2 regions of the Bradyrhizobium ferriligni genome follow, and region 2 is predicted to be linked to the other one. Evidence: riboswitches for the same ligand, from Rfam matches in the RefSeq annotation. Region 2 holds a riboswitch; the other holds the start of a gene.

Region 1 (3,405 bases), on a different contig from region 2:
TCTCGTTGGCGGACAGCTTGAACACCTTGCGGCCCGGTTCCGGCACCGGGCTCTTGCCGGGCGTGTAGGGCGCAATATCGAGGATGCCGGGGTTCGGCACAGGGCGGGACATCATCAACTCCGAACAGAGCGTTTTCGAGCGAAGTGGATACCGGTTCGCGTGAAGAAAACGCGTCAAAACAAAAGTCTGGACGGGCGGCTGGCTCTTGCTTCAGGTCCTGGCCGATCCGTTAGAGGGCACCGTATAGCGCGTTGCGTGGCTGCCGACGAGGGCCGACGAGCGGACCGAGGCGCCGGCCTTGATCAAGGCGAGCTTGATGGCCTCGAAATCGTGGCCGGTGACCGAGACCAGGAGCGCCGCGCCGTCGAAGGCGGTGTCGGGGACCGCGACGATCTCGGCGAGCGGGGCAAGCGCGCGGGCGACATCGGCGTTCCAGCCGGAGACGCGCACGCTCCAGGTCTGCACTTCGGTGACCATGGCGTCGTCGGCGACCCGCGAGATCACGAACACCGGCAACGCGGCGGGATGGTCGGCGCGTTCGAGGAACGGCAACCGCGCGATGATCTTCGGCGCGCCACTGGCCTCGAGCGCATTCCACCACGGCGTGCGGCTCGCGATCGCGGAGACCAGCGCGAGGTCGCCCTTCGACTTCGCCACCGCCTCGACCGCGGCCTGTGCGCTGAAATGCGACACATAGGGCACCACGAAGCCGAAGTGAAACCGCGCCGAGTCGCGCATGGCCGACTCGCCGACCGAAACATCGGCATGCACCGCGAACGGCGCCTGCACGTAGGTGAAGGTCGAGATGATGACGCGCCAGATGCTCTCGATGGTGTCGAGCGGCAGGATGCCGCGATGACGCCGCACCAGTTCGCGCATCATGCTGGCCTCGCGCGCCGGGCGGAATGCGGAGCCGACCTCCTGGGTCTTCTTGACCTGGATCAGGCGGTCGATGATGTCGCCGCGCGCCATCAACAGGCGGTGAACCTGCTCGTCGATCGCATCGATCTCCTTGCGCAGCTCCTGCAGCGAGGGCGGCGACGGGGGTGGGTTGGACATGCTCTCAAACCTTGTCGTCGGGGCGGCCCGTTGCCGCGTCGGACAGGGTCCCTGATTAGGAAAGACGGGCAGCGAAAGCAAAGAGAAACGTCGCAGGCGTGCGTTGCGCATTCGGTTAACCAATTGGCCGTGGGCAGGGCTGTCTTGACGGCGGGGGGCGCGGGGACTACGTTCCCTGCGTCCCGTGGTCATTTGAGCCGGCCGGCTTGCAGCCACGTTAAACAACTCGCTAAACAGGCCGGGGACCTTATCAGCTCCCGGCCGAACCTTTGTTCAGGCCGGGTTTTTTATTGGCCTGAGGTCCGTCGAGCCCTCCCGCGCGGAGGCAGGGTCGCCTAGATGAGCAACGTGCGTCCGATACCGAGCCCACAAACCCCGAGCGATGATCGCGCCCATGAGGCCGACCATCCGTCGTCACTGGTGGCGAAGTTCGGGATGGACCAGCCGCTCAAGCTCGATTGCGGCGTCGATCTCGCACCGTTCCAGATCGCCTACCAGACCTATGGCGAGCTCAATGCCGACCACTCCAACGCGATCCTGGTCTGCCACGCGCTGACCGGCGATCAGCACGTCAACAACATCCATCCCGTCACCGGCAAGCCCGGCTGGTGGGAGACCATGGTCGGCATCGGCCGGCCGATCGATCCCGATAAATACTTCATCATCTGCTCCAATGTGATCGGCGGCTGCATGGGCTCGACCGGCCCTGCGTCGCTGAACCCCGCGACCGGCAAGGTGTGGGGACTCGATTTCCCGATCATCACCATCCCCGACATGGTGCGCGCGCAGGCGATGCTGATCGATCGTCTCGGCATCACGACGCTGTTCTGCGTGGTCGGCGGCTCGATGGGCGGCATGCAGGTGCTGCAATGGACCGCGGCCTATCCGGAGCGCGTGTTCTCGACGCTCGCGATCGCCTGCTCGACGCGCCACTCGGCGCAGAACATCGCGTTCCACGAGCTCGGCCGCCAGGCCGTGATGGCCGATCCGGACTGGCGCGGCGGCCGCTATGTCGACGAGGACACCCATCCGCACCGCGGATTGGCCGTGGCGCGGATGGCCGCGCACATCACCTATCTCTCGGACGCCGCGCTGCACCGCAAGTTCGGACGGCGGATGCAGGACCGCGAGCTGCCGACCTTCTCGTTCGATGCGGATTTCCAGGTCGAGAGCTATCTGCGCTACCAGGGCTCGTCCTTTGTCGAGCGCTTCGATGCCAACTCCTATCTCTATCTGACCCGCGCGATGGACTATTTCGACATCGCCGCCGACCACAACGGCGTGCTGGCGAAGGCGTTCACCGGCATCCAGACGCGGTTCTGCGTGGTGTCGTTCACCAGCGACTGGCTGTTTCCGACCTCGGAATCGCGCGCGCTGGTGCATGCGCTGAACGCGTCGAGCGCGCGGGTGTCGTTCGCCGAGATCGAGACCGACAGGGGGCACGACGCCTTCCTGCTCGACGTGCCCGAATTCCTCGAGATCTCCCGCGCCTTCCTGCTGGCCGCAGGCAAGGCGCGCGGATTGAAGGACGACGGCCAGTCATGAGCATGCAGCAGACATTGCCCTTGCCGGGCATCGCGCCGGAGCGGACCGGCGGCTATCGCACCGATCATCTGCTGGTCGCCGACATGGTGCGGCCGGGCTCGCGCGTGCTCGACGTCGGCTGCGGCGATGGCGAATTGCTGCAGCTGTTGGAGAGCCGCGGCATCGACGGCCGCGGCATCGAGCTGTCGCGCGAGGGCGTCAATGGCTGCGTCGCCAAGGGGCTCGCCGTGGTGCAGGGCGATGCCGACACCGACCTCGTCAACTATCCCGACGATGCGTTCGACTACGTGATCCTGTCGCAGACCTTGCAGGCGACGCGGCAGCCCAAGGTGGTGCTGGAAAATCTGCTGCGGATCGGCCAGCGCGCCATCGTCTCGTTCCCGAATTTCGGGTTCTGGAAGATGCGGCTGCAGCTTCTGATCGGCGGCCACATGCCGCGCACGGAGAATTTGCCGGCGAGCTGGTACGACACCTCGAACATCCATTTCTGCACCATCAAGGATTTCGTGCAGCTCTGCGAGGAGATCAACGTCAAGATGGAGCGCGCGGTTGCGCTCGATCTCTACGGCCGCCCGGTGCCGCTCAACCTGCCGTGGTGGGTGTGGAACATGTTCGGCGAGCAGGGCGTGTTCCTGCTCAGCCGGGGTGGGCAGGGGAAGTGACGTCATGGCGTCATTCCGGGGCACGCGAAGCGTGAACCCGGAATCTCGAGATTCCGGGTTCGATGCTGCGCATCGCCCCGGAATGACAGGACTACACCGGCGCCGCCACCAGCGACCGCGGATCGCGTACCGGCCAGC
Region 2 (3,405 bases):
CGTCATCCCCTGCAACATCTCACGCCGCAACGAGGTCGAGGCGCTGGTCTCGGGCACGATCAAGCACTACGGCAAGATCGACATCCTGGTCTGCAACGCAGCGGTGAACCCGTATTACGGCCCGCTGCTCGACATCACGGACGAGGCGTTCGACAAGATCATGGGCGCCAACGTCAAGAGCAACATCTGGCTCTGCTCGCAGACCATCCCGCAGATGGCCGAGCGCGGCAAAGGCTCGGTCGTGATCATCTCCTCGATCGGCGGCCTGCGCGGCTCGACGGTGATCGGCGCCTACGGCATCTCCAAGGCGGCCGACTTCGCGCTGTGCCGCAGCCTCGCCGGCGAATGGGGCCCGAAGGGCGTGCGCGTCAATTGCGTGGCGCCGGGCCTGGTGAAGACCGACTTCGCCCGCGCGCTGTGGGAGGATCCGGACAATCTGAAGCGCCGCACCGCATCGACACCGCTCCGCCGCATCGGCGAGCCCGACGAGATCGCAGGCGCGGTGGCCTATCTCGCTTCCGACGCCTCGACCTTCATGACCGGCCAGACCATCGTGGTCGACGGCGGCGTCACGACGGCGGCGACGTAGGGGGCATGCTCGCTTCGCCTCTCCCGCTTGCGAGGAAGGCAGCGCGAACCAGTCACCACAAAATCAGTGTCGTCCCTGCGAAAGCAGGGACCCATACCCACCGCTTAGCACTGCTTGTGCAGGCTGTGGCCACAGCCTGCTCTAACAACTCGACCCTGTGGTTATGGGTCCCTGCTTTCGCAGGGACGACAGCGGAATATGCCGCGTGGGCCGACGACCACAATACTGGTGCCGTCCTTGCGAAAGCAGGGACGACGGCTTGCGGGAGGGGCGCAGCCCGCTCGGGGCTTCTACCTTTGCCTCAAACCTGCTCCAGCGCCCGCTCAAAATCCTCGATCAGGTCGTCGGGATGCTCGAGCCCGGCCGAGAAGCGAATAAAACCTTCGCTGATGCCGAGCTCGGCGCGGGCCTCCGGCGCCAGCCGCTGATGCGTCGTGGTCGCGGGATGCGTGACCAGGCTCTTGGCATCGCCGAGATTGTTGGAGATGCGCGAGATCTTCAGCGCGTTGAGGCAGCGGAAGGCGCCGGCCTTGCCGTCCTTCACCTCGAAGCCGACCAGCGTCGAGCCGGCGCCCATCTGCTTCTTCACCGTCTCGGCCTGCGGATGATCGGGGCGGCCCGGATAGACCAGCCGCGTGACCTTCGGATGTTTCGCCAGCGCCTCGGCGATCTTCGCCGCGTTCTCGGTCTGGGCGCGGACGCGGACGCCGAGCGTCTCCAGCCCCTTCAGCAGCACCCAGGCGTTGAACGGCGACAGCGACGGCCCGGTCTGGCGCATGAAATTGTGGATGTGCTCGGCGATGAAGGCTTCCGACGACAGGATGACGCCGCCGAGGCAGCGGCCCTGGCCGTCGATATGCTTGGTCGCGGAATAGACCACGACGTCGGCGCCGAGCGACAGCGGGCTCTGCCAGATCGGCGTCGCGAACACATTGTCGACGATCAGCCGGGCGCCGCCGCTATGCGCGATCTCTGCGATCGCGCCGATATCGAGCACGTCGAGCGTCGGATTGGTCGGGCTCTCCAGGAAGAAGGTCTTGGTGTTGGGCCGCAATGCGCGCTGCCACTGGTCGAGATCGAGGCCGTCGACCAGCGTCGTCTCGATGCCGTAGCGCGGCAACAGGTCCTGCACCACGTAGAGGCAGGAGCCGAACAGGGCCTTCGAGGCCACCACATGATCGCCGGCCTTCAGCGGCGCGAGGATCGCGGTGGTCACCGCGGCCATGCCGGTCGCGGTCGAGCGCGCGGCTTCCGCGCCCTCGAGCTCGATCATGCGGCGCTCGAACATCGCAATGGTCGGGTTGGAATAGCGCGAATAGATGAAGCCGGGGTCCTGGCCCTTGAAGCGCGCCTCGCATTGCTCGGCGGTGTCGTAGACGTAGCCCTGGGTGAGAAACAGCCCTTCCGACGTCTCTCCGAATTGCGAGCGCAGCGTGCCGCCGTGGACGAGGCGGGTTTCGGGACGAAAGCGGGCCGTGGTTTCAGATTCAGACATGTGACCTCCGAGGTGGCCATTTCCCCTGGAAACTGGCCACAAAAAAACCGGCCTGGAGCAACCTCCACAAGCCGGGATCACACTGTCCCCGGCCTGTTTAGCGACTTATTTAACGTGGCTGCAAGCCGGCCGGCTCAAATCACCACGGGATAAGTGCAGCTGATATTCCCTCGCGCCCTTTCCGTCAAGACGGTCATCGGATAACCCGTAAAAGCCCATATTTTGGGGCTTGATGGCCGCCTGGAGTATGATTTTTGGGCCATCTCGAGGGATCGCCGAGGGACCGCATCGTGTCGTTCACGCTGGAAGATGAATCCAACGGAATCCTGCCCGACCGCATGATCGCGGAGATGGCGGAGGCCGGCCTCATTCTGCCCGCCTATGACTTCGTCGAGAGCCAGATCCAGCCGGCCAGCCTCGATTTGCGCCTTGGCGACATCGCCTACCGGGTCCGTGCCAGCTTCCTGCCGGGGCCCGATGCCACCGTCGCCGAGCGGATCGACGAGCTGAAGCTGCACGAGATCGATCTGTCCGACGGCGCGGTGCTGGAGACCAACTGCGTCTACATCGTGCCGCTGCTGGAGAGCCTGGCGCTGCCGCCGGAGATCGTGGCCGCGGCCAACCCGAAGAGCTCGACCGGACGGCTCGACGTCTTCACCCGTGTGATCGCCGACGGCACCCGCCGCTTCGACATGATCGGCGCCGGCTATCACGGCCCGCTCTACGCCGAGATCAGCCCGAAGACGTTTCCCGTGCTGCTGCGCGAGGGGTCGCGGCTCAGCCAGGTCCGCTTCCGGATCGGCGAGGCGACGTTGACCGCCGACGAGCTCGATGCGCTGCATGCCGCCGAGCGGCTGGTCGATATCGACGATGCCGATCTCTCCGATGGCGTTGCGCTTTCCGTCGATCTCTCCGGCGAGAGCTCGGGTGGCTTCGTCGGCTATCGCGCCAAGCGTCACACCGGCGTGGTCGATGTCGATCGCCGCGGCGGCTATGCGGTCGACGATTTCTGGGAGCCGATCAAGGCGCGGCCCGACGGCAGCCTCATTCTCGATCCCGGCGAGTTCTACATCCTGGCGTCGAAAGAGGCGGTGCAGGTGCCGCCGGACTACGCCGCGGAGATGGTGCCGTTCGATCCGCTGGTCGGCGAATTCCGCGTCCACTATGCCGGCTTCTTCGATCCCGGTTTCGGCTATGCCGGCGCCGGCGGCAAGGGCGCGCGCGCCGTGCTGGAGGTGCGCTCGCGCGAGGTGCCGTTCATTCTCGAGCATGGCCAGATCGTCGGCCGCCTCGTCTATGAACGGATGCTCGAGCGCCCCGA

The links. Region 2 has a riboswitch for S-adenosylmethionine ahead of AC1VNY_RS01775 (O-succinylhomoserine sulfhydrylase). Riboswitches for the same ligand answer to the same signal wherever they lie in the genome.
Region 1: another riboswitch for S-adenosylmethionine. It lies ahead of metX (homoserine O-acetyltransferase MetX); the one in region 2 lies ahead of AC1VNY_RS01775 (O-succinylhomoserine sulfhydrylase).

Annotation. Positions count from the first base shown of each region.
Region 1 is NZ_JBXEJO010000013.1:109,461-112,865, forward strand. Features, by position in the region: gene hisC (histidinol-phosphate transaminase) at 1-112, opposite strand, end outside; gene AC1VNY_RS10265 (chorismate mutase) at 212-1,060, opposite strand; SAM riboswitch at 1,235-1,314, shown strand; gene metX (homoserine O-acetyltransferase MetX) at 1,400-2,605, shown strand; gene metW (methionine biosynthesis protein MetW) at 2,602-3,267, shown strand; gene AC1VNY_RS10280 (alpha/beta fold hydrolase) at 3,359-3,405, opposite strand, start outside.
Region 2 is NZ_JBXEJO010000002.1:154,988-158,392, forward strand. Features, by position in the region: gene AC1VNY_RS01770 (SDR family NAD(P)-dependent oxidoreductase) at 1-589, shown strand, start outside; gene AC1VNY_RS01775 (O-succinylhomoserine sulfhydrylase) at 891-2,084, opposite strand; SAM riboswitch at 2,161-2,240, opposite strand; gene AC1VNY_RS01780 (2'-deoxycytidine 5'-triphosphate deaminase) at 2,375-3,405, shown strand, end outside.